One region of the Mesorhizobium sp. P2_D5 genome, then DNA from elsewhere that is predicted to be linked to it. Evidence: predicted binding sites of a transcription regulator. Region 1 holds the regulator's gene; each other region holds the start of a gene.
What was found. Region 1 encodes PhoB, which activates phosphate uptake and scavenging genes when phosphate is short. Its sites were predicted from a motif close to TGTCATNNANCTGTCAT; they were not measured.
Positions count from the first base shown of each region.

Region 2: AC1DYW_RS12640 (RNA degradosome polyphosphate kinase) is a predicted target of PhoB. The motif match lies at 1,206-1,222, and genes of this name have one in related genera.
Region 3: phnF (phosphonate metabolism transcriptional regulator PhnF) is a predicted target of PhoB. The motif match lies at 6,364-6,380, and genes of this name have one in related genera.

Region 1 is NZ_JBFUEE010000005.1:399,737-409,810, forward strand. Features, by position in the region: gene AC1DYW_RS23315 (PAS domain-containing hybrid sensor histidine kinase/response regulator) at 1-889, shown strand, start outside; gene pstS (phosphate ABC transporter substrate-binding protein PstS) at 1,401-2,456, shown strand; gene pstC (phosphate ABC transporter permease subunit PstC) at 2,524-3,507, shown strand; gene pstA (phosphate ABC transporter permease PstA) at 3,511-4,362, shown strand; gene pstB (phosphate ABC transporter ATP-binding protein PstB) at 4,359-5,165, shown strand; gene phoU (phosphate signaling complex protein PhoU) at 5,191-5,898, shown strand; gene phoB (phosphate regulon transcriptional regulator PhoB) at 5,918-6,607, shown strand; gene AC1DYW_RS23350 (ROK family protein) at 6,762-8,009, opposite strand; gene xylF (D-xylose ABC transporter substrate-binding protein) at 8,365-9,405, shown strand; gene AC1DYW_RS23360 (sugar ABC transporter permease) at 9,555-10,074, shown strand, end outside.
Region 2 is NZ_JBFUEE010000002.1:1,219,676-1,229,749, forward strand. Features, by position in the region: gene AC1DYW_RS12630 (FAD-dependent monooxygenase) at 1-874, opposite strand, end outside; gene AC1DYW_RS12635 (zinc-finger domain-containing protein) at 894-1,139, opposite strand; gene AC1DYW_RS12640 (RNA degradosome polyphosphate kinase) at 1,380-3,581, shown strand; gene ppx (exopolyphosphatase) at 3,581-5,116, shown strand; gene AC1DYW_RS12650 (DoxX family protein) at 5,138-5,542, opposite strand; gene AC1DYW_RS12655 (DoxX family protein) at 5,724-6,143, opposite strand; gene fumC (class II fumarate hydratase) at 6,326-7,723, opposite strand; partial or broken gene AC1DYW_RS12665 (SDR family NAD(P)-dependent oxidoreductase) at 7,851-8,609, opposite strand; gene betI (choline-binding transcriptional repressor BetI) at 8,677-9,336, opposite strand; gene choX (choline ABC transporter substrate-binding protein) at 9,420-10,074, shown strand, end outside.
Region 3 is NZ_JBFUEE010000006.1:41,015-51,088, reverse strand. Features, by position in the region: gene AC1DYW_RS24150 (aldo/keto reductase) at 1-387, shown strand, start outside; gene AC1DYW_RS24145 (substrate-binding domain-containing protein) at 727-1,719, shown strand; gene AC1DYW_RS24140 (sugar ABC transporter ATP-binding protein) at 1,878-3,431, shown strand; gene AC1DYW_RS24135 (ABC transporter permease) at 3,428-4,396, shown strand; gene AC1DYW_RS24130 (zinc-binding alcohol dehydrogenase family protein) at 4,471-5,487, shown strand; gene phnF (phosphonate metabolism transcriptional regulator PhnF) at 5,590-6,339, opposite strand; gene phnG (phosphonate C-P lyase system protein PhnG) at 6,460-6,921, shown strand; gene phnH (phosphonate C-P lyase system protein PhnH) at 6,921-7,532, shown strand; gene AC1DYW_RS24110 (carbon-phosphorus lyase complex subunit) at 7,534-8,646, shown strand; gene AC1DYW_RS24105 (hypothetical protein) at 8,649-8,846, opposite strand; gene AC1DYW_RS24100 (alpha-D-ribose 1-methylphosphonate 5-phosphate C-P-lyase PhnJ) at 8,912-9,793, shown strand; gene phnK (phosphonate C-P lyase system protein PhnK) at 9,790-10,074, shown strand, end outside.

The DNA.
Region 1 (10,074 bases):
CCGGGCCATCCTGACCGAGCAGATGACATCGTGGACGTTCGATTCCTGCGCGGCCGAAAGCGGCGCCGAGGGTCTCAAGGTGCTGATCGCGGCCGCCGCCTATGGCGTGCCGGTCGACTGCGTCGTGCTCGACTACCAGATGCCGGGCATGAGTGGCGCCGAAATGGCGCGGATCGTGCGCAACACCGCTGGCCTTGCCGGCACGCCGATCATCATGCTGACCTCGGTCGACCAGTCGCTCGCCAACACCAGCTATCGCGATCTCGGCATCGATGCGCAGCTGATCAAGCCGGCGCGGTCATCGGTGCTGCTGGAAACGCTGGTTGCGACGATCCAGCGGCATCGCCACAACACGGCCGACACCCATCCGCCGGCAGCCGACATCCCTCCAGGCAAGGTTGTGCGGCCACCGCCGCCGGCGTCGGAACAACGGGCGCTGTTGCAGCCGCCCTTGGTCCGCCCCCGGCCACCCGCGACGGCCGGCGGCGAAAGGCTGGATATACTGGTGGCCGAGGACAATGAGGTGAACCAGATGGTGTTCACCCAGATTCTCGGCGAGACCGGCTATGGTTTCGAGATCGTCGGCAATGGCCGCAAGGCGCTCGACGCCTTCGGCCGGCTCAATCCGTGCATGATCCTGATGGATGTCTCGATGCCGGAGATGAACGGGCTCGAAGCCACCGCCGCCATTCGCCGGCTGGAGGAAGAAACCGGCACGCATGTGCCGATCGTGGGCGTCACCGCGCATGCGCTGAAGGGCGATCGCGAACGCTGCCTGGAGGCCGGCATGGACGACTACCTGCCCAAGCCGATCAGCCCAAGGGCCCTGCTCGAGAAGGTCGAGCGCTGGGTCGGTGCCAGCCGCCAGGCTCAGCGCAACGTCGGGTAAGGCCGGCGTCGCACCCCTGACGGCCCGAGGGAACACGGCGGAGATTCGCGACCCCCGTTGAGGCAAGACTATGGCGCGATCGCACCATATCCAAAGCGACGCCCAGCCGAGACAATGGCCACATTCGAATTCCGCTCTTCCAGTTACGGGCGGGAGCAGCGACCGCCGGCATGAGACAGCGTCAACCTACCCCAACGGACCTGTTTTCGGCGATGGCCCGGCCACGACAAATGGCTGAGAGCAACGCGTTCCCGTCCGGATTTTCTTTGCCGAGGCGTTGATCGCGAAACCGCAGGTCACTCTCGGCATGAAAAGGCGCAAGTGCCTGATTCCGGGCACAAAGCCGGGCTCCGCCGCAAGCGCCGGCCGGCCGGCATTTTCCCCGCCCCGATGACGCGTTACCGGGGTGACATGAAACTGTCATGCGACTGTTATAATCGAAGGCTATTGGCCTCAGCGGGCGCCGAGAGGATGGCGCCGAGAGACCATCTTCCGAACAGGAGCAGGCCACATGAGACATTTCATCCGCTCAGCGGTCGTTGCGATTGCAATGGCCACAGCGTCTACCGTCACCCTTTCTGCAGCCATGGCCGCGGACCTTTCCGGCGCCGGCTCGACCTTCATCTATCCGGTGTTCGCCAAGTGGGCCGACACCTACAAGAAAGACACCGGCGTCGGCCTCAACTACCAGTCGATCGGTTCGGGCGGCGGCATCAAGCAGGTCATCGCCAAGACCGTGACCTTCGGCGCCACCGACAAGCCGATGTCCGATGCCGATCTGGAAAAGAACGGCCTCGTGCAGTTCCCGATGGTGATGGGCGGCATCGTGCCGATCGTCAACCTGACGGGCGTCAAGCCGGGCGAACTCATCCTTGACGGCAAGACGATCGCGCAGATCTACCTTGGCGCCATCACCACCTGGGACGACGCCGCGATCAAGGCGCTGAACCCGACCCTGACCCTGCCGTCGACGGCGATCGCCGTCGTCCACCGTTCGGACGGCTCGGGCACGACCTTCAACTTCACCAACTATCTGGTCAAGCTGTCCCCCGACTGGAAGGACAAGGTTGGTTCGGACACCGCCGTCGAATGGCCGACCGGCGTCGGCGCAAAGGGCAGCGAAGGCGTTGCCAACACCGTCAAGCAGACCGACGGCGGCATCGGCTACGTCGAGTATGCCTACGCCAAGCAGAACAACCTGTCGTACTCCAAGATGTTGAACGCCGCGGGCAAGGTCGTCGAGCCGTCGCTCGAATCCTTCGGCTCGGCTGCTTCGAATGCCGACTTCAAGGGCGCGAAGAACTTCAACGTCATCATCACCAACGAACCCGGCGATACCACCTGGCCGATCGCTGCTTCGACCTGGGTGCTGATCCACAAGACCCCCGACGATGCTGCCGCGACCGGCGAAGCGCTGAAGTTCTTTGCCTGGGCCTACAAGGACGGCAAGGAAACCGCCAAGGGTCTCGACTACGTCTCGATCCCCGACAGCGTCGTCGACCTGATCAAGGCTTCGTGGAAGGCCGACATCCAGGCTGACGGCAAGCCCGTCTACGTCGGCGAATAACGTCCCTTGGAAGGAGCGCCGCGCCGCGGCGCTCCTTTTCCCTCAACTCAAAAAAGCCGAGCTTCACATGAGTGCTGTCCAGGAAGCCTTGCCAGCCATTCGAGGTTCGCGCGACGCGACTGTCAGACGTTTCGCGCTGACCGACGCGATCTTTCACGGAATGACCCGTGCCGCAGCCATACTGGTGCTGGTCTTGCTCGGCGGTGTTGCGATCTCGCTGTTTGCCGGCTCCTGGCAAGCCCTGTCGACCTTCGGTTTCTCCTTCCTGACCAGCGAAAGCTGGAATCCGGTGACCGAGAAATTCGGCGCGCTGGCGCCGATCTATGGCACCATCATCACGTCCGCCATCGCCATCCTGATTGCCGTGCCGCTCGGCATCGGCATCGCCATCTTCCTCACCGAGCTTTGCCCGCGCCCGCTGCGGCGCCCGATCGGCATGGCGGTTGAGCTGCTCGCCGGCATCCCTTCGATCATCTACGGCATCTGGGGCCTGTTCGTGCTGGCGCCCTTCCTGCAGACGACCGTGCAGCCCTTCATCATCAGCGTGTTCCACGGCATTCCCGGCCTCAACAGCCTGTTTGCCGGTCCGCCCTACGGCATCGGCCTTTTGACGTCGTCGCTGATCCTTGCCATCATGGTGCTGCCTTTCATCACCTCGATCACCAAGGACGTCTTCGACACGGTGCCGCCGGTGCTGAAAGAGTCCGCCTACGGCATCGGCTGCACGACCTGGGAAGTGACCCGCCGCGTGGTCATTCCCTACACAAGGATCGGCATCATGGGCGGCGTCATGCTCGGCCTCGGCCGCGCGCTCGGCGAAACCATGGCAGTGACCTTCGTCATCGGCAACGCGCATCGCATCAGCACCTCGCTGTTCGCGCCGGCAACGACGATCTCCGCAACCATCGCCAACGAATTCACCGAAGCCGTTGGCGATCTCTACACCTCTTCGCTGGTGGCGCTCGGCCTGATCCTGTTCGTCATCACCTTCCTGATCCTCGCCATCGCACGCTACATGCTGATGCGCATTGACGCCCGCACGGGAGCCTGACCGATGTCGACAGCCACATCGCTTCATCAGAGCCGCAAGAGGAAGAATTCCGTGATGATGACGCTGTGCGTCGCCGCCGCGGGCATCGGACTTGCCTGGCTGGCGCTCATCCTCGGCGCCCTGCTCTACAAGGGCCTGTCCGGCGTCAATCTTGCGGTGTTCACCGAAATGACGCCGCCGCCCGGCGATGCCGGTGGCCTGCTCAACGCCATCTACGGCAGCATCGTGATGACCATTATCGGCGTCGTCGTCGGTACACCAATCGGCGTGCTGGCCGGCACCTACATGGCCGAGTACGGACGCTTTTCGAAGCTCACCACCGTGGTGCGCTTCATCAACGACATCCTTTTGTCGGCGCCGTCGATCATCATCGGCCTGTTCGTCTACGAACTGATGGTCCGGCCGATGGGGCATTTCTCGGCGATCGCCGGCGCCGTCGCGCTTGCCATCCTGGTCATCCCGGTCGTCGTGCGCACCACCGAGGACATGCTCAACCTGGTGCCGAACGCGTTGCGCGAAGCCGGCACTGCGATCGGCGCGCCGCGCTGGGTGGTCATCAAGTCGGTCGCTTACCGCGCCGCCCTTTCCGGCATCGTCACCGGCATATTGCTGTCGATCGCCCGTATCTCCGGCGAGACGGCGCCACTGCTCTTTACAGCGCTCAACAACCAGTTCTGGTCGAGCAATCTCAACGCGCCGATGGCCAGCCTGCCTGTGACCATCTTCCAGTTTGCTCTCAGCCCTTACGAGGAATGGCAGCAACTGGCCTGGACCGGTGCACTCATCATCACATTGACGGTTCTCGCGCTCAGCATCTTTGCTCGCAGCCTGACCGGACGCAGAGAGGACAAATGAGCCAGATGTTGTCTCCAGACATGACGATCGCCGCCGAGGCAATTGCCGGCAAGGCCAAGATCGAGGTCAAGAACCTCAACTTCTACTACGGCCAGAGCAAGGCGCTGAAGGACATCACGCTGTCGCTGCCCGAGCGCAGCGTCACCGCCTTCATCGGACCTTCGGGCTGCGGGAAGTCGACGCTGCTGCGCGTCTTCAACCGCATCTACGAGCTCTATCCCAAGCAGACCGCCGAGGGCCAGGTGCTGCTCGACGGCCAGAACGTTCTCGACCGCTCGCAGGACCTCAATCTGCTGCGGACCAAGATCGGCATGGTATTCCAGAAGCCGACGCCGTTCCCGATGTCGATCTATGAAAACATCGCCTTCGGCGTCAGGCTCTACGAGAAGATCAGCAAGTCCGAGATGGACGGCCGTGTCGAGCAGGCGCTGAAGCGCGCCGCACTGTGGACTGAGGTCAAGGACAAGCTCAACGCCAGCGGCCTCAGCCTCTCCGGCGGCCAGCAGCAGCGACTCTGCATCGCCCGCACCGTGGCGGTGAAGCCGGAAGTCATCCTGCTCGACGAGCCGGCCTCGGCGCTTGACCCGCTGTCGACCGCCAAGATCGAAGAGCTGATCGACGAGTTGCAAGCCGACTACACGATCGTCATCGTCACCCACAACATGCAGCAGGCGGCGCGCGTGTCGAAGCAGACCGCCTTCATGTATCTGGGCGAACTGGTCGAGTTCGACCGCACCGAGAAGATCTTCACGTCGCCCCGCGAGAAGCGCACGCAGGACTACATCACCGGCCGCTTCGGCTGAGCTCAGGCATACGAGGACTAAGATCATGGGCGAACACACAGTCGCTTCTTTCGACGAGGATCTCGGACAGATCAGCAGGCTGATCCGCGACATGGGCGACCTCGCCGGCTCGATGGTCGGCGGCGCCACCAAGGCGCTGTTGAATTCCGACAACGCCCTGGCGCAGCGTGTCGTCTCCGACGATGCGATCATGGACGCGCGCCAGCGCGAGCTCGACGACCGCGCCATCACACTGATCGCCAAGCGTCAGCCGATGGCCGACGATCTGCGTCATGTCGTCGGTTCGATCCGCATGGCCGGCGACCTCGAGCGCATTGGCGACCTTGCCAAGAACATCGCCAAGCGCGTCGGCACCGTCGGCCTCAGCGTCACCCCGCGCGACCTGTCGCACTCCATCGACGCAATGGCGCAGCTGGTGCTGATCCAGGTGCAGGGCGTCATCGAGGAATATACGGCGCGCGACGCCGCGGCGCTGGCGAAGCTGCGCGCCGACGACGAGCGCATCGACGTCAAGTACACCTCGGTGTTCCGCGAACTCCTGACCTATATGATGGAAGACCCGCGCAACATCACCGCCTGCACGCATCTTTTGTTCTGCGCCAAGAACCTCGAACGCATCGGCGATCACGTCACCAACATTGCGGAAAATGCGTATTATGTTTTGACCGGTACGCAGCTGCCCGCCAATCGTCCGAAGCAGGACGAGACGGCGATGTCCGCGCCGGCGGCATGACGGCAGGGGTGACCAGTCGATGATCGCGCCACGCATCATGGTGGTGGAGGACGAGGAGCCGCTTGGCGTGCTCCTGCGCTACAATCTCGAGTCCGAGGGATACCAGGTCGAGGTGGTGACGCGCGGCGACGAAGCCGAAATCCGCCTCCAGGAAAACGTGCCTGACCTGCTGGTGCTCGACTGGATGGTGCCAGCAGTGTCCGGCATCGAACTCTGTCGCCGGCTAAGAATGCGGCCCGAGACCGAGCGGCTGCCGATCATCATGCTGACCGCGCGTGGCGAGGAAAGCGATCGTGTGCGCGGCCTCTCGACCGGCGCCGACGATTATCTGGTCAAGCCGTTCTCGACGCCGGAGTTCATGGCCAGGGTCAAGGCGCTGCTGCGCCGCGCCAAGCCGGAAGTGCTGTCCAGCGTGCTCAAGGTCGGCGACATCGTGCTCGATCGTGAATCGCACAGGGTCTATCGCAAGAAGAGCGAGATTCGGCTCGGACCGACCGAATTCCGCCTGCTCGAATTCATGATGCGCCATCCCGGCCGTGTGTTCTCGCGCAGCCAACTGCTCGACAATGTCTGGGGCGAGACGATCTACATCGACGAACGCACGGTCGACGTGCATGTCGGCCGGCTGCGCAAGGCGGTCAACAATGGCCGCATGCCCGATGTCATCCGCACCATCCGCGGGGCGGGCTACGCAATCCGGGAAGATTAGGGATATGCTGATATTCAGGTGATGCCGGCCTGCGAACGGCAGTTTCCTGCGCTTCCGGTACTCACGGATCCAAATGTCCGCTCCGCTCCGGTTCTTGGAACCCGCCATTCTCGACTCGGCCTAACCTGAATCTCAAAACATCCAGGCGCGCCATTCACGCGACGTTCTTGCCGCCGAGGCCGGACCTCGCCTGCGTGCCGGGCGCGAAAATCTCCTGGTCGACAAAGGTCAATGCCCGCGTGGCGCAGCCTTCGCGGATCAGTGGAAGTTCGTTCGGTTCGGTGTCGAAAGAAATCGATTGCGAATGCTGCCCGCCGGCGGTCTGCGCAATCGCCTCGCGCAATGCCGGCTCGATCAGGTCAAAGGCGGCGGCGCTGACGCCGACCATGGCGACGGGCGCCGGGTCGATCAGCGCGAACAGGCTGCCGAGACCGTAGCCGAGTGCCTCGCCGGCTTTGCGATAGGCCTCGCGCTCGGGTCCATCCCTCTCGCGGGCCGCGGTCGCCAGCGCGCGCATGTCAGCGTCACTGACATCGGCGACCGGTTCCGCGTCCTCACTCATCTGCCTTGCGTTGCGCCAGATGGCGTAGTTGCCGGCATAGGCCTCGACGCAGCCGCGCCGCCCGCAGCGGCACAGCGCGCCGTGTGGCCGATGGATCATATGGCCGAACTCGCCGCCCGAGGAATGAGTGCCGGTGAACAGCTCGCCCTTCAGCACCAGACCCATGCCGATGCCGTGCGACAACAGGATGGCGATGAAGTCGTCGCGGTAGCGATCAGGGTCGCGCCAGCGCAACGCTATCGCCATCATATTGCAGTCGTTCTCCATGGTGGCAGGGATGCCGAACTCGTCCTCGAGTATGTCGGCGAAGGCGATATCGGTGTGCGGCGTGATCGGCGACCACAGCATGGCGCGGGCACGTGTGTCGGTGATGCCCTGGATCGCCAGCGCGATGCGGGCGACACTGCGGACGTCGAGGTCGGGGTCTTCGAGACGACGCCGTACGATGGCAACGCATTCACCGACCAGCGCGTCGCGCGACATGGTCAGCGTGTCCAGCCGGCGCTGTTCCTCGGCGATCACCTGGCCGGCATAGTCGATGACGGCGACCGAGAGGAAGTTCAGTGACAGCACCACGGTCATCACCGCCGCCGCTTCCGGATTGAGGCCGAGGCCGACCTGCGGCCGGCCGCGTTTGAGCGAGCCGGCCTCGCTCGGCTTGCTCTCAGTCAGGATGCCTTCGCCGATGAGGTCGGAGGAGATCGCCGATATGGTCGAATGGCTGAGGCCCGTGGTCGCGGCGATCTCGGTGCGGGACGGCTGTCCGGCGCGGCGCACGGCCGCAATCACCATCGCCCGGTTGCGGCGGCGCAGATCGTCGTGGCGGATTCCGACCGACATGCTTTTTCACATCCTCCCGGTCGCTGTAGCCTTTCGTGCCTCCCGAAGGCCATCAGCGAAGCCTGAAAGCGCGACGCGCTTCAGGCACTTGTTTCTGCGCGTGTCGTTGCCCCAAAACCGCTGCGCACTTTTGGGGCGACATGCGCCAAGCCAAATTCTGGCAGAACCCCACCATCATGTCATTATTTATTCCGGAGCTCGAAAAAAACTCGAAGAGACGTCAAAATCCATCAGAATCGATGTTGACAGCGTTCGGGCGTTGGATCACTATTTTTTCGAGGCTCGAAAAAATAGAGCCTCTGTGCCGGCCTACGGGTCAGTTTGGTCGCGCCATACGCGGCGCAGGGAGGATATTATGAAAAAATTCACAGCCGCCATCCTGGCGGGTGTCGCCATGTCGCTGACGCTGGTGTCGGTCGCGCAGGCGAAGGACAAGGTCATCGGCGTTTCGTGGTCCAACTTCCAGGAAGAGCGCTGGAAGACCGACGAAGCGGCGATGAAGAAGGCCATCGAGGCGGCTGGTGACAAATACATTTCCGCTGATGCGCAGTCCAATCCGGGCAAGCAGCTCACCGACGTCGAGAGCCTGATTTCGCAGGGCGCCAACGCGCTGATCATCCTGGCGCAGGATGCCTCGGCCATCGGCCCGGCGGTGCAGAAGGCATTGGACGAAGGCATTCCGGTCGTCGGCTATGACCGGCTGATCGAGAACAAGAACGTGTTCTACCTGACCTTCGACAACAAGGAAGTCGGCCGCATGCAGGCCCGCGAAGTATTCAAGGTCAAGCCGGAAGGCAACTACGTCTTCATCAAGGGCTCGGGCGCCGATCCGAATGCCGATTTCCTGTTCGCAGGCTCCATGGAAGTGCTCAAGGCAGCCATCGACAGCGGCAAGATCAAGAATGTCGGCGAAGCCTATACGGATGGCTGGCTGCCCGCCAATGCCCAGAAGAACATGGAACAGTTCCTCACCGCCAACGACAACAAGGTCGATGCCGTGGTGGCAGCCAATGATGGCACCGCCGGCGGCGTCGTCGCCGCACTGACGGCGCAAGGGCTGGCAGGATCGGTTCCGGTGTCCGGCCAGGACGGCGACCATGCCGCACTGAACCGCGTCGCACTCGGCACACAGACCGTGTCGGTGTGGAAGGACGCACGCGAACTCGGCAAGAACGCCGCCGAGATCGCCTCGCAGCTGGCCGCTGGCACTGCCCTGGACAGGATCCCGAACGCCGTGAAGTTCACCACGCCCGGCGGCAACGAGACCAACTCGCTGTTCCTGACCCCGATCGCGATCACCAAGGACAATCTCAACGTCGTCATCGACGCCGGCTGGATCAAGAAGGACGAAGTCTGTGCAGGCGTCGCCGCCGGCACCGTCGCGGCCTGCAACTAAAACCGAACGGGATCCCGGTTCGATCTCAGCGCCGCGGCCCCTGGGCCGCGGCGTTTCTCAAGGGGCATTCCGCTTCAAATGATCGCGGAAAGCAAATAGCATCGTGGTTCCGGCATCCGCGCCAGACGGCAAACCGGTGGGAGGACATCATGACCGACACGGCCTCTAACACGCCTGCCGCGAATACGCCCGCAGACCGGGCGCGTGCGTCCGAATTGAGCGCCGTCGGACGCTTCCTCAAGGCGACCGAACTCGATACGCGCATGCTTGGCATGGTCGGTGCGTTGCTGGTCATCTGGGTCGGCATTCATATCCTGTCGGGCGGACTTTTCCTGACGCCGCGCAATCTCTGGAACCTGTCGGTGCAGACTTCCTCGGTCGCGATCATGGCGACCGGCATGGTGCTGGTCATCGTCATGCGCAACATCGACCTTTCGGTTGGTTCCGTCGAAGGCGTGATCGGTATGATCATGGGTGTGGCGCAAGCCGAATTCCTCATTCGCGTCATCGGCTTCCAGCTTGGAAATCCATGGCTCTGGATCATCGCACTGGCGGTCGGCGTGGTGCTCGGTCTTGTGATCGGCGCCTTCCAGGGCTTCATCATCGCCTATCTCGAAGTTCCTGCCTTCATCGTGACGCTGGGCGGTCTGTTGGTCTGGCGCGGCATGG
Region 2 (10,074 bases), on a different contig from region 1:
TATGGATCGGCCACGCCGTCCACCCGCCGGCTTCCTCGATCAGACGGGCAAGTGCTGCTGCCGTACCGCGCATGGCACCGGTCAAGATCCTGGTGTCGGCGTTCCCGGACCAGCCCTCGGCAATGCGTTCGCCTTTGGTGAAAGCGACAAGATTGAAGGCAGCACCTTTGCTGACGGGATAGGCGACCATGTGGAAGCCGGGATGCAGGAAGGTCGTGACGCAATCGGTGGCGCCGATCTCGGCGAAGGCTTTTCCGGCAGCGCTGTCGGCGGGAATGGTGGCACGCCAGGCCAGTTCGCCCGAAAAGTGACTTCTTGGCGAGGCCGCTCCCCTGGTTGTGTCGACAAGCCCGCGCACCGATGACCAGACGCCATCGGCGCCGACCAGCAGCAAGCCCTCGGCCTCGATGGTCTCGCCGTCCATCTCGGCAGCCACTGTGACACCATGGCTGCCTTTGGCAACGCCGCTGACATGTGCGCCGGGAGAAAGAACGATGTTCGGCATCTCGGCAACGCGCGCAGTCAGTGCGCTCTGCAAGTCAGCCCTGTGAGCAACGAGATAGGGTGCCTGCCAGCGGGCTTCGGCGGCTTGTCCCAGCGGCACGCGTGCCAGTTCGCGCAACGTCGCGGCGTCCTTCAACACCACCGCTTCCGGCCGCACCGCTGCCGGCAGCAGCCGGTCGAGCGCGCCAAGCTGGCGAAGAATGCCTGTTGCGTTGGGAGAAAGCTGGATGCCGGCGCCTGCGGCTTCCAGGCGCTGCGCCTGTTCGAACACCTGCACGCGGTAGCCGCGTTCGGCGAACGCCAGCGCGGCGGTCAGCCCGGCGACACCCGCCCCGGCGATGACGATTTGCCGGGACCGCGTGTTGTCCATCGGGCTTGCCGCGAAGGAATCAGGCGGCCTGGTCGATGTAGATACAGCCGGCCGGCAGCGTTTCTGTCGCCTTCAGCTTGGACGAATAGCGGTAGAGCGTCGAGCAATAGGGGCAGACCTTTTCGTTGTCGTCGCCCATGTCGAGAAACACATGCGGGTGGTCGAAAGGCGGGTTGGCGCCCGTGCACATGAATTCCTTGACGCCGATGTCGATCGCCGGGTGGCCCGCATCGTTCTGGAAATGGGGAATGGAACCGCCTGCCATCGTCGTCGTCTCCTTAACGCAGTCTCTTCTGCATCTGGATCATAACCGGTCTCTTTGCAAGTTCGATGAAATCAAACTGTCGCAAAAGCCTGTCAGAGGATAAGTTAAGCCGGTTAAGGCAATGCCCCCCGAAAACGGAATCGGGTTACGGAGAGGGTCAGGCCTCGCTTCTGGGCACCTGCGGCGCATCCGGGAAGGTTGCGTCGCTCGGCGGCGGAGCGTGAGGGAAGAGCAGGAAAAATGAACGAACTGAAGCCGGTGCAGAGCGAATTCGTGAATGTCGAGGTGGCTCGCCCGGAGGGCGGCAACCCGGATCGCTTTGTCAACCGGGAGTTTTCCTGGCTGCAGTTCAACCGGCGCGTTCTCGAGGAGTCGCTGAACCTCAATCATCCGCTGCTGGAGCGCGTCCGTTTCCTGTCGATCTCGGCGGCCAACCTCGACGAGTTTTTCATGGTCCGCGTCGCTGGTCTTGCCGGCCAGGTGCGCGAGGGCATCACGCTGAAGAGCCCTGACGGCCGCACCCCCGAACAGCAGCTCGAGCAGCTGCTGCGGGAGGTCGAACGGCTGCAGGAAGACCAGCAGAAGAGCCTTTCGGCACTCATCGTGCTGCTCAATAAGGAAGGCATCGAGAGCATCACCCGTGATGCACTGACCAAGGACGAAAAGATCTGGCTGGAAGACCATTTCCAGGAGCAGGTGTTTCCGGTGCTGACGCCGCTGTCGATCGACCCGGCGCATCCGTTCCCGTTCATCCCCAATCTCGGTTTCTCGATGGCGCTGCAATTGCGCCACCGCAAGAACGGCGAAGAGATGAGCGCGCTTCTGCGCCTCCCTGTGGCGCTGAAGCGCTTCATCCGTTTGCCGGACCGCAAGCACCATGTCCGCTTCATCCCGCTGGAAGAGGCAGTCGGCCTCTATATCGGCAAGCTGTTCCCAGGCTATGAGGTCAAGGGCTCCGGCACGTTCCGCATCATCCGCGACAGTGATATCGAGGTCGAGGAGGAATCCGAGGATCTGGTGCGCCTGTTCGAGACGGCGCTGAAGCGCCGCCGCCGCGGGTCGGTGATCCGCATCGAATTCGACGTCTTGATGCCGGCGGAACTGCGCGAATTCGTTGCCGGCGAGCTAGGCGTATCGTCGAGCCGCATCAGCGTTCTGACCGGTCCGCTGGCGCTCAGCCAGATTTCCGAGATCGTCGCCGTCCCGCGCGACGACCTCAAGTTCACGCCCTACAATCCGCGCTTTCCCGAGCGCATCCGCGAGCACGGCGGCGACTGCTTCGCCGCTATCCGCGAGAAGGACATCGTCGTCCATCACCCCTACGAATCCTTCGATGTGGTGGTGCAGTTCCTGCGCCAGGCGATGGCCGATCCGGAAGTGGTGGCGATCAAGCAGACGCTTTACCGCACTTCCAACGACAGCCCGATCGTGCGCGCGCTGGTCGATGCGGCCGAGGCCGGCAAGTCGGTGACCGCGCTGGTCGAGCTCAAGGCGCGTTTCGACGAGGAAGCCAACATCCGCTGGGCGCGCGACCTGGAGCGCGCCGGTGTGCAGGTCGTGTTCGGCTTCCTTGAGCTGAAAACCCATGCGAAAATGTCGCTGGTGGTGCGGCGCGAAGACGGCAAGCTGCGCAACTATGTCCATCTCGGCACCGGCAACTACCATCCGGTCACCGCGCGCATCTACACCGATCTGTCTTTCTTCACCACCGATCCGACGATTGCCCGCGATGTCGCCCAGCTCTTCAATTTCATCACCGGCTATGCCGAGCCGACGGATGAGATGCGGTTGGCGATCTCGCCGTTCACGCTGAGAAGCCGCATCTTGAAGCATATTGCCGACGAGATTGCTCATGCGGTGGAGGGGAGGCCAGCGCGCATCTGGATGAAGATGAACGCGCTTGTCGATCCGATCATCATCGATGCGCTCTATGACGCCAGCCGTGCCGGCGTCGAGATCGACCTCGTTGTGCGCGGCATCTGCTGCCTGCGCCCGCAGGTGCCGGGCCTGTCGGAAAATATCAGGGTCAAGTCGATCGTCGGCCGTTTTCTGGAACACAGCCGCATCTATTGCTTCGGCAATGGTCATGGGCTGCCATCGGACGAGGCGATCGTCTACATCTCGTCGGCCGACCTCATGCCGCGCAATCTCGACCGCCGAGTCGAGACCATGGTGCCGATCACCAATCCAACTGTGCATGAACAGATCCTGGGCCAGATCATGCTGGGCAACATCATGGACAATCAGCAAAGTTTCGACGTATTGGCTGATGGAACCTCCCGGCGCGTCGTGCTGGAGGAGGGCGAGGAACCGTTCAACGCGCAGGAATATTTCATGACCAATCCGAGCCTGTCGGGACGGGGTGACGCGCTGAAGTCGCACGCGCCCAAGCGCATCGCGCAGTTCAAGCGCCGCAAGAAGAACGCTGCAGCGTCCACCTGATGCTGTCTGATTCCCAGGGGCGGTTGCAGGACCGCCGACCGCTATCCATCATCGACATCGGGTCGAATTCGATCCGCCTCGTCGTCTATGAGGGGCTGGCGCGCTCGCCGACCATGCTTTTCAACGAAAAGATGCTGGCCGGCCTCGGCCGCGGCATCGTTTCCACCGGCAAGCTCGACCCCGAGGCGGTGACGCGCTCGATGGAAGAGTTCCGCCGCTTTCGCGCGCTCTCCGACCAGGCCGGCGCCGAGCACATGTACGTGCTGGCCACCGCCGCCGCGCGCGAGGCGATCAACGGTCCCGATTTCATCCACCGTGCCGAGGATGTGCTCAAGACCGAGATCCGGGTGATCAGTGGCCGCCAGGAAGCCTATTATTCGGCGCTCGGCGTCATTTCGGGCTTCCATCCGGCCAATGGCATCGCCGGCGATCTGGGTGGCGGCAGCCTCGAACTGGTCGACGTCAACGGCGAGGCGATCGGCGACGGCATAACGCTGCCGCTTGGCGGCTTGCGCCTGCAGGACATGGCGAAGAACTCGCTGACCCAGGCGGCCAAGATCACGCGTGACGAACTGTCGAGGGCCAGGCTGTTGAAAGGCGGGCAGGGCAGGCCCTTCTACGCGGTCGGCGGCACCTGGCGAAATCTCGCCCGGCTGCACATGGAAATGACAAATTATCCGCTCGGTGTCATGCACCATTACGAGATCAGCGCCGACAGTGCGACGAACTTCCTCAAGCAGGTGGCCAAAGCCGAGATCGAGAAGGTCAAGGGCATCGAAGGCGTTTCGAAGAACCGCCGTTCGCTGCTGCCTTATGGCGCCATCGTGCTGCAGGAGATCATGGCGGCGATGCAGCCGTCGAAGGTCATCGTGTCGGCGCTCGGCGTGCGCGAGGGCTTTCTCTATTCGCTGCTCGATGAGGCCGAGCAGAAGGCCGATCCATTGATTTCGGCGTCGGAGGAACTCGCCCGGCTGCGCTCACGCTCCGTCACTCATGCGCATGAACTTGTCGACTGGACCGCCAGGACCTTTGCCGCCTTCGGCATCGACGAGACCGAGGACGAGGCGCGCTATCGCCACGCCGCCGCATTGCTAGCCGATATCGGCTGGCGCGCGCATCCCGAATATCGCGGCAAGCAGTCGCTCAACATTATCGCGCACGCGTCCTTCTTCGGCGTCGACCATCCCGGCCGTGCCTTCCTGGCACTGGCCAACGCCTATCGTCACGACGGCATCTTCAACGAGGCCATCGCACCCGAGATCAAGGCGCTGGCTTCGCCGCGTTACCTGGAGCGGGCACGCGTGCTGGCGGCGATGATGCGCGTCGTCTACCTGCTCACGGCATCGATGCCTGGCATCATGCCCCGGCTGAAATGGGAACAGCGCGGCAACGGCGTGCTGGCTCTGGTGCTGCCTGCATCTCTGGCCGACCTCTATGGCGAACGGCCGGCTGGCCGCTTGGCGCAACTGGCAAGGATCACCAACCGTCGGCTGGTGCTGGCCGTCGAGGGCGGCCCAAGCGTTTCGGTGAAATAGAGCGTATACGTCAAATAGGCCTTACGCCGAACCACGCCCGTCGGCCGACCAGGCACCCGCGCCGGCCATCGCCAGCGCCAGGAAGCCGCCTGATATGGCGATGTCCTTCATCAGCATCTGCGAATGCAGGAAGGCAAGCATCGCGTCGTCGCCGCCCTGGCCGTAATGGCCGATGAAACCAGCGACAATGCAGAAGGCGGCGAGCAGCAGCGCCGTGATCCGGGTCTGGAAACCGGCCAGGATGAGCAGCCCGGCGATCAGTTCGAACAAGCCGGTGCCCCAGGCGGCGAGCGTCGGCAGCGGCAGGCCGAGGCTGGCGAAATAGCCTGTCGTGCCGACAATGTCGGAAAGCGCGTGGAAGCCGGAGGGTACGAACAAGGCGGCAAGCAGCAGCCGGGAAAGCAGAAGCAGTGCATTACGAGGCATGCTTGTCATCTCCGTCGTCAGTCCGGCCGGCTGGTCCTGTTGCGCATCTGAAGGTCGATCCTACCAGCAATGCGGGCGTAAATCCCGGCTGGCAAATCGGGACATGGACTTGTGCACCGACAACGAAAAAGCGGCGCGGAAAATTCCGCGCCGCTTTTGTTTTTCGTGTTCTGGCTGTGGATCAGCCGCGCTTGGCATCAACCGAGTAGGCGCCGGCACCCGAGGTGGCCAGCACGATGAAGCCGCCGGCAATCCCCAGATTCTTGAGGAAGTTGATCATCTGCATCTGATCGGCCCAGCCGGTGTGGGCGACCAGCGCGGTGGCGACGGTGAAGATAGCGAGCACCCAGGCGGCAATCCGGGTCTGGAAGCCGACAAGTATGGCGGCGCCGCCGACAAGCTCGATCAGGCCGACGATGATGGCCGTCGCGGTCGGTACGGGCAGGCCGAGGCTGCCGAAATAACCGGCTGTGCCGGCGATCGCGGTGAGCTTGCCGAAACCTGAAAGCAGGAAGATGGCGGCAAGCAGGACGCGACCGAGGAGGATGGTGGCTGAGGCATTGGAAGCGCCGGAACCGGCGACTGAAGTGTTGATGGACATGGTGGCTCTCTCTGGGAAGGGTTCAATGCAACCCAGATAGAGCAAGCTGACTGTTCACCAAAGCCGCCAGACTGGCGACACATTGTTCACAGTACTTACGTTTCCGTGAGCGGGCGGCTTACGCAAAATTCGCGTCGAGTGAGGTCGCGACGCGAGTAATTTTTTTCCCGTCGCCAAATCTCTTACCCCGGGTGCGTCATGTCCTCCGGCCGCACCAGCCGGTCGTAGTCGGCTTCGCTGACCAGCCCGGTGGCCAGCGCTTCCTCGCGCAAGGTGGTGCCCTTCTTGTGCGCGGTCTTGGCGATCTTGGCGGCATTGTCGTAGCCGATGGTCGGCGCCAGTGCCGTCACCAGCATCAGCGAGCGGTCGAGTGCCGCCTTGATGTTGTCTTCGCGCGCCTCGATCCCGACGACGCAATTGTCGGTGAAGGAGACCGAAGCGTCGCAGAGCAACTGCACCGACTGCAGGAAGTTGTAGGCCATCAGCGGATTATAGACGTTGAGCTCGAAATGGCCCTGGCTGCCGGCGAAGGTGAGCGCGGCATTGTTGCCGAACACCTGCACGCAGACCTGGGTCATTGCCTCGCACTGGGTCGGATTGACCTTGCCCGGCATGATCGACGAGCCCGGCTCGTTCTCCGGCAGCGACAGTTCGCCGAGGCCCGAACGCGGGCCGGAACCGAGGAAGCGGATGTCGTTGGCGATCTTGAACAGGGCGGCGGCGCAGGCGTTGATCGCGCCGTGCGAGAACACCATGGAATCGTGGGCTGCCAGCGCCTCGAACTTGTTCGGCGCGGTGACGAAGGCGATGCCGGTGATGGCGGCGATGCGGTCCGCTACCCTCTCGGCGAAACCGACGGGCGCATTGAGCCCGGTGCCGACGGCGGTGCCGCCCTGCGCCAACTCCTGCAGGCCGGGCAGCGTCAGCTCGATGCGCTTGATCGACGAAGCGACCTGCGCGGCATAGCCCGAAAATTCCTGGCCGAGGGTGAGGGGGGTTGCATCCTGCGTGTGCGTGCGGCCGATCTTGATGATGTGGGCGAAAGCCCGGCTCTTGGCGTCCAGCGCCTTGTGCAGGTGCTTCAGGGCCGGCAGCAAATCGTGCACGATGCGCTCGGCGCAAGCGATGTGCATGGCCGTCGGATAGGTGTCGTTCGACGACTGGCTCATGTTGACGTGGTCGTTGGGATGCACGGGCTTCTTCGAGCCCATGACGCCGCCCAGCATCTCGATCGCCCGGTTGGAGATCACTTCGTTGGCGTTCATGTTGGACTGCGTGCCCGAGCCGGTCTGCCAGACGACCAGTGGGAAATGGTCGTTGAGCTTGCCGTCGATAACCTCTTGCGTTGCCTCGACGATGACCTTGCCGATCGCCGGATCGAGCCGCTTCAGTTCCATGTTGGCTTCCGCCGCGGCCCGCTTGACGATGCCGAGCGCGCGCACGATCGACGCCGGCTGCTTCTCCCAACCTATCTTGAAATTCGCGAGCGAACGCTGGGCCTGGGCCCCCCAATAACGATCGGCGGCGACTTCGATGGGGCCGAACGTGTCGGTTTCGGTTCTGGTCTTTGCAGCGGTCACGGGTCTCTCCTTGTCGAAGTCGGCAACGGCGTATCGCGTTGCACAAACGGCTTCAAGCGGAGATTGCGGGCAGGACGGATGCAAATCGGTTGAAGCGCTTGCCCCCTCGATGGGAGAGCCGGGACGCTTACCCGGCCGTGTAGCCGCCGTCGATCGCAAAGACGCCGCCGCTGGTCCAGGCGGCCTCGTCGCTGGCGAGATAGACCGTGATGCCGGCCAGATCGTCGGGGCGGCCGATGCGGCCAAGGGGATAGCTCCGCTCGACATAGGCCGTCAGCTCCGCCTTTGCCTCGGCCGGCAGGTAGTCGACCGTGCTGCGCCGCATGGCGGTGTCGACCGTGCCGGGCGCGATGGCATTGACGCGGATGCCGCGCGGCCCGAGTTCGAAGGCCAGCGATTTGGTCAGCGAGTTCACCGCGCCCTTCGACAGGGAATAGAGGCTCGACGGCCGCTTCGGGATCATCTTGTTGGCGAAATAGGACGAGATGTTGATCACCGACGCGCCTGCTGCCAGATGCGGCAGCAGAGCCTAGGTGAGGAAGAACACCGCCGTTACATTGAGCGCGAAGGATTGCTGGAACTGTTCCTTGCTGACGGTCTCGAACGGCACCAAGAAAGCCACCCCGGCATTGTTGACGAGGATATCGAGCGGCCGACCGGAATGTTTCACCTACCCGGCCACCCCTTCGATGCCGACGCTGGTGGCAAGATCGGCCGACAGCGTCTCGACATTGCCGCCGACGTGCTTGGCCGCGGCGTCGAGCTTTTTGGTGTCACGGCCGACGATCAGGACGTCCGCACCTTCACGCGAAAAGGCCTCGGCGATCGCAAGGCCGATACCGTCCGATCCGCCGGTAACCAGCGCGCGCTTGTCGTGAAGTCTCATTCTACGCTCCGAGGCAGCTTGGCCATCGAGAGCACCGCATATAAGCGGCCGCGGTCAAGCCATCGGCCTATCCGACGGTATGAACTTCGACCGCCGGCTCTCGCATGGGTTCCCGAATGGCGAGCCGTCCCGCGACATAGTTCTTGACCTGGCGGACCGCCTGTTCGCGCGAGACGCTGCCTGGCTGCAGGCCGAGCCGCAGCCAAAGCCCGTCGATCAATGCGGTGACGCCAAGCGCGATGTCGTCGGCATCCGCCGGCGAGGCAAGGCCGCGCAGGCCGGACAACAGGTTCGAGCGCATGCGCGCGTGGATCACTCTCTGGATACGCGCCATCTTCTCGTCGCGCGGCACCTCGGCGCAGAGCGAAAGCCAAGCATGGCACAGAGGCGGTTGAAAAAGATGCGGTTCGAAATTGCCCTCGATCACGGCATCCATCCGCTCCATCGGGGTGATCGCCCGGCGAAGGCGCGCAATCACCGCCTGGCACAGGACGGCGTTGGCTTCGCGCATCGCGTGCTCGAACAACTCCTGCTTGTTGCGGAAATAGTGCAGCACGATTCCCTTCGAGGCGCCGGCCTGGGCCGCCACCTTTTCCAGCGTCGCGCCGGCAATGCCCTCGCGCTCCAGCACCGCGAACGCCGCCTGCCGCAGTTCCTTGCGGCGTATCTCGCTGAGACGCTTGAGTTTCACCGGATCGATCCATGCATTGCGATTCCACATTGACATTTTCGTCCGCGCAGATCAACTATTGACCAATGGGACAATAAAAAGACCAATTGGTCAATTTTCGAAAAATGAGGAGAACCGAAATGTTCCGCATCCTTGCGAATGGCGTCTGTCTCGCTGCCCTGGCGTTGGCCTGTTCTGCGGCTGAAGCGGCCGAGGCCGAACAGTGCAGGGCGGTCCGTATGGCCGAACCCGGCTGGAACGATCTGGCCTTCACCACCGGCGTTGCCAATGTCCTGCTGGGTGCACTCGGCTACCAGCCACAGAGCTCGGTGCTAGGCATCAACGTCATCTATGAAGGCATGAAGAACAACGATCTCGACCTGTTCCTCGGCTATTGGAATCCGGCCATGGTCACCTATTACGAGCCCTACAAGAAGGATGGCTCGGTCGAAGACGTGCGCGTCAATCTGGAAGGCGCCAAATACACCTTCGCCGTGCCGACCTACGTCTGGGACGCTGGCGTCAAGGATTTTGCCGACCTGCACAAGTTCGCCGACAAGTTCGGCAAGAAAATGTACGGCATCGAGCCCGGCTCGAACCAACTGATGATGGATGCCATTGCCGATCCCTCGCTTGGCCTAGACGGCTGGCAGGTCGTCGAGTCGAGTGAAGCTGGCATGCTGTCGGAGGTCGGCTATGAGATCAAGGAAAAGCAGTTCATCGTCTTCCAGGGCTGGGCGCCGCATCCGATGAACACGATGTACGATTTCAAATATCTCACCGGCGGCGACAAAT
Region 3 (10,074 bases), on a different contig from region 1:
CGCTATTCCTTGCTCGACCGCAGCGCCGAAGCGGAACTGCTGCCATTGTGCAGGGCACAACAAACGTCACTGGTCATCGGCGGTGTGTTCAACTCCGGCATCCTGGCGACCGGGCCTGTGCAAGGCGCGCATTTCGACTACCTGCCCGCCAACCACGACGTGCTGGACCGCGTCGGTGCGATGGAAAGGATCGCCACCGAGGGTGGCTATCCGCTGGCCGCTGCCGCGTTCCAGTTCCCCTTGCATGAACCCGCGGTCGCCACGGTGCTGACCGGCACCGCCAAGCTGGCAAACCTGACCCGCAACCTCGAATTGCTCGACGTCGACGTGCCCGAGGCGGAATACGCCAGATACCGACCCTATACTCTGGTGCAGGAGCTAGCGTGAAGCTCCCATCCACCCCCCCCGTGAAAGCTGACCCATGCTTCACATTCTTGCGATCTCATAAAAGAATGAATATTCCATATTGACTAAAGAGTGGAATTAATATTCCATGTCTTCACGGAACGGAACGGGAGCATTTGACGGCGGCAAGGGAGGAGTGGCGCGGTTATTTTGCCCCTGCCAGACCTCGGCAGGGTTGAAGCGAAACACCGCTTGCATCGGACAGGTCGATGCACTATCAAAACACTGTAAATGTTTTTTATTGATAAAGTTCTGTTTGGGCCACGCCTATCCGGACGGAGCTTCCGTAACGTTCACCGGGCGACTTAGGGAGGATTCCTAATGAAATTCGTAACCAGCATTCTCAACCGCCGCGCCGTGATGACGTTGGCAACAGCTTCGATGCTCGCCGGCGTCATGCACTCGGCGCCGGCCTCGGCGGCGGACGTGACCATTCCGATCATCGTCAAGGACACGACGTCCTTCTACTGGCAGATCGTTCTGGCCGGCGCACGCAAGGCCGGCAAGGACCTGGGCGTCAACGTACCGGAACTCGGCGCCCAGGCTGAAACCGACGTCAACGGCCAGATCTCGATCCTCGAGAATGCCGTCGCCGGCAACCCGGCCGCCGTCGTCATCGCGCCGACCGAAGCCAAGGCGCTTGGCAAGCCGATCGACGAAGCCGCTGCCAAGGTCAAGGTCATCGGCATCGACTCCGGCGCCGACTCCAAGGCCTTCACCTCGTTCCTGACCACCGACAACGTGCAGGGTGGCCGCGTCGCCGCGGACGGTCTTGCAGCAGCCATCGGCGAAGCCAATGGCGGTAAGGTCGAGGGCAAGGTCGCGTTGATCACGGCACTTCCCGGTGCCGGCTCGCTGGAACAGCGCGCCCAGGGCTTCAAGGAACAGCTCAAGGCAAAATATCCGAGCCTCGAGCTCGTCGCCGACAAATATGCCGACGGCCAGGCCACCACCGGCCTCAACATCGCCACCGACCTGATCACTGCCAATCCGGACCTGAAGGGCATCTTCGCCTCCAACCTGATTATGGCGCAGGGCGTCGGCCAGGCGATCGCCGAGAACAAACTTGCCGGCAAGGTCGGGCTGATCGGCTTCGACAGCGACGAGAAGCTGATCAAGTTCCTCAATGACGGCGTCATTTCCGGCCTCGTCGTCCAGGACCCGTACCGGATGGGCTATGACGGCATCAAGACGGCGCTCGCCGCCTCGAAGGGCGAGAAGGTCGAGGCCAATGTCGACACCGGCGCCAACCTCGTCACCAAGGCCAACATGAAAGACCCGAAGATCGACGCCCTGCTCAACCCGAAGCTCTGAGCCGTCGCATCCAAATCGTTTCCGGGGCCTCGCGCCCCGGAAACATCCACTGCCGGCACAAACGGCTTGGCAATCCACAAGCTTGAGCTAGGCTGCCTTTCGAGGCCTATCCTTGCCTTGCAGCGTGCCAATCGTGAGGCCAATCTGGGAGGATTGTCATGACGTCGACGGCGCAGGACCTGCATCCGGCACCCGTGCTGGAACCAGGGCGGACCATCCTCGAATTGCGCGGGTTGGAGAAGCGCTATCCCGGCACCCACGCCCTGAAGCCGGTCAACCTCGCTTTCAAGTCGGGCGAGATCCACGCCATCGTCGGCGAGAACGGCGCCGGCAAATCGACGCTCATCAAGCTTCTCACTGGCGTCATGCCGCGCACCTCCGGAGAGGTGATCTGGGAGGGCCAGCCGGCAGCCTTGGCGACACCGCATGAGGCGATGGCACTCGGCATCAATGCCGTGCACCAGGAGGTCGTACTCTGCCGTCACCTGACGGTGGCAGCCAACATGTTCCTCGGCGAGGAGAATTCGCGCTTCGGCATCCTGCAGCAGCGCGCCATGGTCAAGGAAGCGCAGAAGATCATCGACGATCTCGGCTTCGATCTGCCGGCGCATGTCACGCTCGGCGACCTCACCATCGGCCAGCAGCAGCTGATCGCCGCCGCCCGCGCCACCGTGCGCGGCACGAAATTCCTGATCTTCGACGAGCCGACCGCCTACCTGACCCGCAAGGAGGCCGACCAGCTCTTCACCCTGATCCGCCGGCTGAAGGGCGAGGGCGTGACGATCATCTACATCAGCCACCGCATGGAGGAAGTGTTCGAGCTGGCTGACCGTGTTTCCGTGCTGCGCGACGGCACGCTGGTCGGCACCCGCAACATCGCCGAGACCAACGACGCGGAGCTGGTCAAGATGATGATCAACCGCTCGATCGAACAGATCTACCACAAGGAACATTTCACACCGGGCGCGGCGATCCTCGAATCCAGGAACCTTTCCGGCAAAGGCTTCGAGAATGTATCGATGACGGTCCGAGCCGGCGAAATCGTCGGGCTCTACGGCCTGATCGGCGCCGGGCGCAGCGAGTTCGTCACCACGCTTTACGGCCGCCACCGTAAATCGGCCGGCCAGATCCTGTGGGAAGGCAAGCCGGTCCAGATCAACTCCGAGCATGACGCGATCAAGCTTGGCATGGCGCTGGCGCCGGAAAGCCGTCGCGATCAGGGTCTGTGCCTCAACCTTTCGGTCGGCCTCAATCTCAACCTGCCGATCTACAAGCGCATCTCGAACAATCTGCTGATCTCCAATGCGCAGGAAAGGACCCAGGCCGACCGCCAGATCGCCGATCTCAGGATCAAGACGCCGACGCGCAGTGCACTGGCGTCCAGCCTGTCCGGTGGCAACCAACAGAAGATCGTCATCGGCAAATGGCTGGCCCACGGCGCCAGGCTGTTCATCTTCGACGAGCCGACGGTCGGCGTCGACGTCGGCACCAAGGCCGAGATCTACCGCCTGTTCAGCGTATTGTTGTCGAAGGGAGCCGGCATCATCCTGATCTCGTCCTACCTGCCCGAGGTTTACGAACTGGCCGACACGCTGCACGTATTCCGCCGCGGCAAACTGGTCGCCACGCACGGGTTCCGCACCGCCGACCATGAGGAAATTCTCACACAGGCGCTCGCCGAGAAACAAGAAAAGCTGGGAGAACAGATATGAGCACCGAGGCGATTCCTGCCGAAAAACCGAAGCGCAACTACAATGCCCTGTTCGGGCTGACGCTGCTGGCGCTGCTGGTGCTTCTGTGGGTCATCCTGTCACTGTCGACATCAAGCTTTGCTTCGGCCAACAACATCTCGAACCTGCTGCGCCAGGGCTCGATGATCGCCATCCTGGCCGTCGGCCAGACCTTCGTTATCATTACCGGCGGCATCGATCTTTCGGTCGGCGCCGTGGTTGGCTTCGCCACCGTCATAGCCGCGATGCTGATCAATGCCGGCATCCCGGTCTTCCTCGCCATCCTTATCACCTTGCTGGTCGGCGTCGCCATCGGCCTGTTCCATGGCTTCGGCATCGTCAAGATGGGGCTGCCGCCCTTCATCATCACGCTGGCAACGCTGACGTCGTTGCGCGGCATCGGTCTTTTGATGACCAACGGCAATTCGATCTCGATCAACAACGATGCCTTTCAGGAGTTCTCGCGCAACTCCTTCCTCGGCGTCCCCAACCTGTTCTGGATGGTGATCCTGGTCGGCATTCCGGCCTACATCTTCCTCCATCATAGCCGTTGGGGCCGGTATTTGTTCTCGGTCGGCTCCAATGCCGAGGCCTCGCGCCTGTCCGGCGTCAATGTCCAGCGAACCATCTACATGGCTTACACACTGTCGGGCCTCTGCGCGGCGTTCGTCGGCGTGTTGCTGGCCTCGCGCATCGGCATCGGCAACCCGACCCAGGCCGAGGGTTGGGAACTGCAGGCGATCGCGTCGTCGGTGATCGGCGGCACCTCGCTGTTCGGCGCGGTCGGCTCGGTGCACGGGCCGCTGCTCGGCGCTTTCATTCTGGCCACCATCAACAACGGCGCCAATCTCTTGAACGTCAACGCCTTCTGGCAGCGCATCATCACCGGCGCGCTGATCATCATCATCGTCTATTTCGACGGGCTGCGACGCCGCGGTAGCAAGTGACAATAATTTGAGATCGATCGCCGGCCCTGTCACGAAAATGGGCCGGCGATTTTCATGACAAACTGGATTGAAGCATGAAAGCCGTCGTCTGCCGCTCGCCTGGTGAGCTCGTCCTGGAAGACCGTCCGGCGCCGAGCGCGCCACCTCCCGGCTGGGCGCTGGTGGCTGTCAGCCATGTCGGCATCTGCGGCACCGACTATCATATCTTCGAAGGCAAGCACCCATTCCTCGCCTATCCCCGCATCATGGGCCATGAAGTGTCGGGAACGATCGTCGAGACCGGCGAAGGCGTTGAACTTTCCGCTGGTGAGCCGGTGGTCATCAATCCCTATCTTTCCTGCGGCAAGTGCATCGCCTGCCGGCACGGCAAGCCGAACTGCTGCGTCGGGATCGAGGTGCTCGGTGTCCATCGCGACGGCGCCATGTGCGAACGGATTCTGGTGCCGGCACAAAATCTCTATCCGGCAAACGGCCTTTCGCTGTCCGACGCCGCTGCTGTCGAGTTCCTGGCCATCGGCGCGCATGCAGTGCGGCGCGCAAGCGCCGATCCCGGCGCCCGCACGCTGGTCATCGGCGCCGGTCCGATCGGGCTCGGCACGGCCATCTTCGCCGGCATCGCCGGGCTTGACGTTACGCTGCTCGACATGAGCAGCGAAAGGCTTGCCTTTGCCGCCAACGAGCTCGGTTTCAAGACCCTCGATGGTTCGCGCGGCGCGGTGCCCGATCTGGTCGGGCAGGCGACGGGCGGCGAAGGCTTCGATGTGGTCTTCGACGCCACCGGAAACACCCAGTCGGTGCAGTCGGCCTTCGCCCATGTCGCGCATGGCGGAACACTGGTGCTGGTCAGCGTTGTCAAGGATGACATCACCTTCTCCGATCCGGAATTCCACAAGCGCGAGATGACCCTGATCGGCAGTCGCAATGCGTTGCGCGCCGACTTCGACCACGTCGCCGCCTCGATCCGCAACGGCGCCGTGCCATTGGCCAAGCTCGTCACCCACCGCACCACGCTGGCCGGCACGCCACATGATCTCGCACGCTGGGCACACGAGAAATCCGGTCTGATCAAGGCTGTGATAGAAGTCGGATGAGTGCAATCCTGGAAAAGTTTGAAGCGGTTTTCCCGGGAAAAGCGCTTAGCGCTTTCGCTAAGGGAATTGAATTCGACAATCTAGGCAACCGGCGGTCTCGGCTCACAACGCCGACAATTTGAGTTCGACCCGCTCGGCCGGGAACCGCGACTCGGAAAACTGGATCGGTTGGCCGTCGGGTGTGACGTTGACGGCGACCGTGACCAGCACGATTGCGCCGGGCTGCAGGTCGAGGTCGGCAAGGTCGGCGGCATCGGCATGGCGTGCTGACAGCATGGTCGATTGCCTCAAGTAATCATCTATGCCGAAACGTGCCAGCGACGCGGTGATCGAGCCGGTTTGTGCCATGGCGGCATCGATGCCGGCAAAGCGCCTGGCCTCGAACCAGCCCGCGGCACGCGACACCGGGCGACCGTCGGCTTCGCCGCGTGTTTCCAGCCGGATCACGTTTGTCCCCCTGGCTAGGCCCAGCCCCTCGGCGACGCGCTGGCTGGCCGGCTCCACCGACGAGGCAAGCAGGACTATATGCCGTTCCGACGCCTGCCCTTGCAGGCCTGCCGAAAACCGTGTGCGCGCGCCGATCGGATAGGACAGCCGCTTGCGCGACAGCACGAAGGTGCCGCGTCCCTGTTCGGCCCGCAGCACCCCTTCCTGTACAAGGGCTGCTATGGCACTGCGCACCGTGTGACGGTTGACGCCATAGCGCTCGGCCAGCGCAACCTCCGGCGGCAGCGCTGCATTCTCGGCGAAATCACCGATGGCGATCGCATGCAGGATCTTGTCGGCGATCTGCCGCCACAGCGAGACACCACTCCGCCGCTCGATGCTGTCCGCTGCCAGCTGTCCGACCATTAACTGCCCCAGCCTCCCATTGCTTGTCATCCACCCGTCATGGACTCGCGCTAGATAATAGGTATAATTTGTATAGTTGTCTATATCAATAGACAAATTTAGCCAAGAGGAATGCTGCTCATGCGAGGACAGGAAGCCCGCGATCAGGCCGAGCGCAAGGCCGCCATGGCAACACTGGCGCAATCCAGCGGCGATGACGTCGTCCGGCTCTGGAACGCTACCGGGCTGCCCTCGGAAGCTGAGGTGCTGCGCGGCCCGGAGACCGGCTTGGTCACCGTGCGTGGCCGCATCGGCGGTGGCGGCTCCCCCTTCAATGTCGGTGAGACGACGGTTACCCGCGCCACTGTCCGGCTGCCGTCCGGACAGGTCGGCCACTGCTATGCGCTTGGCCGCGACAAGCAGAAGGCGAGGCTGGCGGCGATCGCCGACGCGTTGTGGCAGGACCCGGCGCGTCGCGCCGAGGTCGAGACCGGGCTCATAGCGCCTTTGCGGTCGGCTCTGGCCACGGCGCATGAACGGCGCCGCGCCGAGACGGCGGCAACGAAGGTGGATTTCTTCACCATGGTTCGCGGAGAAGACTGATGGAGATCGCAGCGCAATCGATCGAAGGCGGTTTCGCCGATCCGGTCTTCGACGCCCAGATCGTGTTTCGCGCCGTCTTGGACGCGATGGCGCGGCCGGGCAGCATGCAGCCCCTGCCCGCCTTCGCTCGCCCGCCGGTGCCGCTTTCGGCGACCGCCGGCGCCGTAGCGCTGGCGCTTTGCGACAACGACACCCCGCTCTGGCTCGATCCCGCTTTGCAGGCCTCCGCCGCGATCAAATCCTGGCTTGGTTTCCACACCGGTGCGCCCTTGGCCAACACACCGGCCGATGCACATTTCGCCCTCATTGCCGCGCCAGCAGAGATGATGGCGCTCGATGGTTTTTCGCAAGGCACGCAGGACTATCCCGACCGCTCCACCACGCTGATCCTGCAAGTCAGCGACATCGCCTCGGGTGCCCCGCTGCTGCTCGAAGGCCCCGGCATCGAAACCAGTGCCACGATCGCGCCGGCGCAGATGCCGCGTCATTTCGTCGAACAGTGGAAGCAGAATATGAAGCGCTTTCCGCGCGGCGTCGACATCATCCTCGCCACATCGGATGGCGTCGCCTGCCTGCCGCGCACAACGCGCATCAAGACGATGGGGGCCTGAGATGTATGTCGCGGTAAAAGGTGGCGAAGCGGCCATTGCCAACGCCCACAGCCTGCTCGCCGACCGCCGGCGCGGCGACCGTTCGGTGCCCGCCCTTCGCCTCGACCAGATCGTCGAACAGTTGGCGCTTGGCGTCGACCGGGTGATGAGCGAAGGCTCGCTGTACGACCGCGAGCTGGCGGCGCTTGCCATCGTCCAGGCGCGCGGCGACCTGATCGAAGCGATCTTCCTGGTGCGCGCCTACCGCACCACGTTGCCGCGCTTCGGCTATTCCAAGGCGATCGACACCGCCACCATGCTGGTCGAGCGGCGCGTTTCGGCGACCTACAAGGACCTGCCCGGCGGCCAGCTGCTCGGCCCGACCTTCGACTACACGCACCGGCTGCTCGACCCTGAGCTTGCCGCCGGCGGCGATGTCGCCGAGCCGCTGCAGCGCGAGACCGAAACGCAGGCCATGCCCCGCGTCTCGGCGATCCTGGCCCGAGAGGGCCTGATCGAGCCAGATGGGGAGATGCCGCAGGACCATGTCCCCGGCGACATAACCCGCGAGCCGCTGGAATTCCCGATGGCGCGCGACATCCGCCTGCAGGCGCTGTCACGCGGCGATGAGGGCTTCTTGCTGGCGCTCGGCTATTCCACGCAGCGCGGTTATGCCCGTAACCATCCCTTCGTCGGCGAGATCCGCATCGGCGAGGTCGAGCTGGAACTGGATGTCCCCGAACTCCCGTTCGCCGTGCCGCTCGGCACGGTGCGGGTCACCGAATGCCAGATGGTTAACCAGTTCAAGGGCTCGGCCAAGGCGCCGCCGCAATTCACCCGCGGCTACGGCCTGGTCTTCGGCCAGAGCGAGCGCAAGGCGATGGCGATGGCGCTGTGCGATCGGGCGCTACGCGCCTCGGAACTCGGCGAAGATGTCGTGGCTGCCGCGCAGGACGAGGAATTCGTCATTTCGCATTCCGACAATGTCCAGGCGACCGGCTTCGTCGAGCATTTGAAGCTGCCGCACTATGTCGATTTCCAGGCCGAACTCGACCTCGTGCGCCGCATGCGCGCCGAACACGACGCCCGAGAAAACCCGGTGAAGGCGGAAGACAAGAGGGAGGCAGCGGAATGATCTCAGCCGTCTTCGCCGCCACCATGACCAGCGCTGTAGTGGCCACTATGCGCCTCGTTGAACCCTTTGCTGCCAGCAATAGTCTCACCGCTCGCACTTTCTTTTGGTGCGGGCAGAACCATGCGCCGAAGGAAAAAGAAGACGGCGCCAACAAATACCAGCAGCAGAATTCCCAAATGCGTCCATCCGGCAGAGGTCATCAGGGTTCGTCCCGTTTCCCGTGTCCTGGAAGTCAATTCAATAGAACAATTCAGGTCTGATCGCCATGACCGACATCGCCACCTACAACTTTGCCTACCTCGACGAACAGACCAAGCGGATGATCCGCCGAGCGATCCTCAAGGGCATCGCCATCCCCGGCTATCAGGTGCCGTTCGCTTCGCGCGAGATGCCGATGCCCTATGGCTGGGGCACCGGTGGGGTCCAGGTCACCGCCTCGATCATCGGTCCCGACGATGTCCTGAAAGTCATCGACCAGGGCGCCGACGACACCACCAACGCGGTCTCGATCCGCGCCTTCTTCAAGAAGGTCGCCAATGTCGCGGTGACAACCGATACCGCCAGCGCCACCATCATCCAGACCCGCCACCGCATCCCCGAGCATCCTCTGACGGCGGGCCAGGTGCTGGTCTACCAGGTGCCGATCCCCGAACCCTTGCGCTTCCTCGAGCCGCGCGAGACCGAAACGCGCAAGATGCATGCGCTGGAGGAATACGGCCTGATGCATGTCAAGCTCTATGAGGACATCGCCAGGCACGGCCGCATCGCCACCACCTATGCCTATCCGGTCAAGGTCGAGGGTCGCTATGTGATGGACCCGTCGCCGACGCCGAAATTCGACAATCCCAAGATGCACCGCTCGCCGGCCTTGCAGCTGTTCGGCGCCGGCCGCGAAAAGCGCATCTATGCGGTGCCGCCGTTCACCGAGGTGGTCAGCCTCGACTTCGAGGATCATCCGTTCGAGGTGCAGACCTTCGACCAGCCCTGCGCGCTGTGCGCGGCCGAGAATGTCTATCTCGACGAAGTCATCCTCGACGACCATGGCGGCCACATGTTCGTCTGCTCCGACACCGATCACTGCGAGAAGCGGCGTGAAGATGGTCATCGTGGCCATCTTGCCCCCGAGATGATGGAGCCAGCGCAATGACCGACGAACCGCTGCTGCGCGTCTCGGCGCTCTCCAAATTCTACGGCTCGCGCGTCGGCTGCGACAACGTCTCCTTCGACCTGTGGCCGGGCGAAGTTCTGGCGGTCGTCGGCGAGTCCGGTTCCGGCAAGACGACATTGCTCAACTGCCTGTCGACCCGGCTGCTGCCGAGTTCCGGCACCGCCAGCTACCGCATGCGCGACGGCCAGTTCCGCGAGCTCTACCGGATGAGCGAGGCCGAGCGCCGCTTCCTGATGCGCACCGACTGGGGGTTTGTCCAC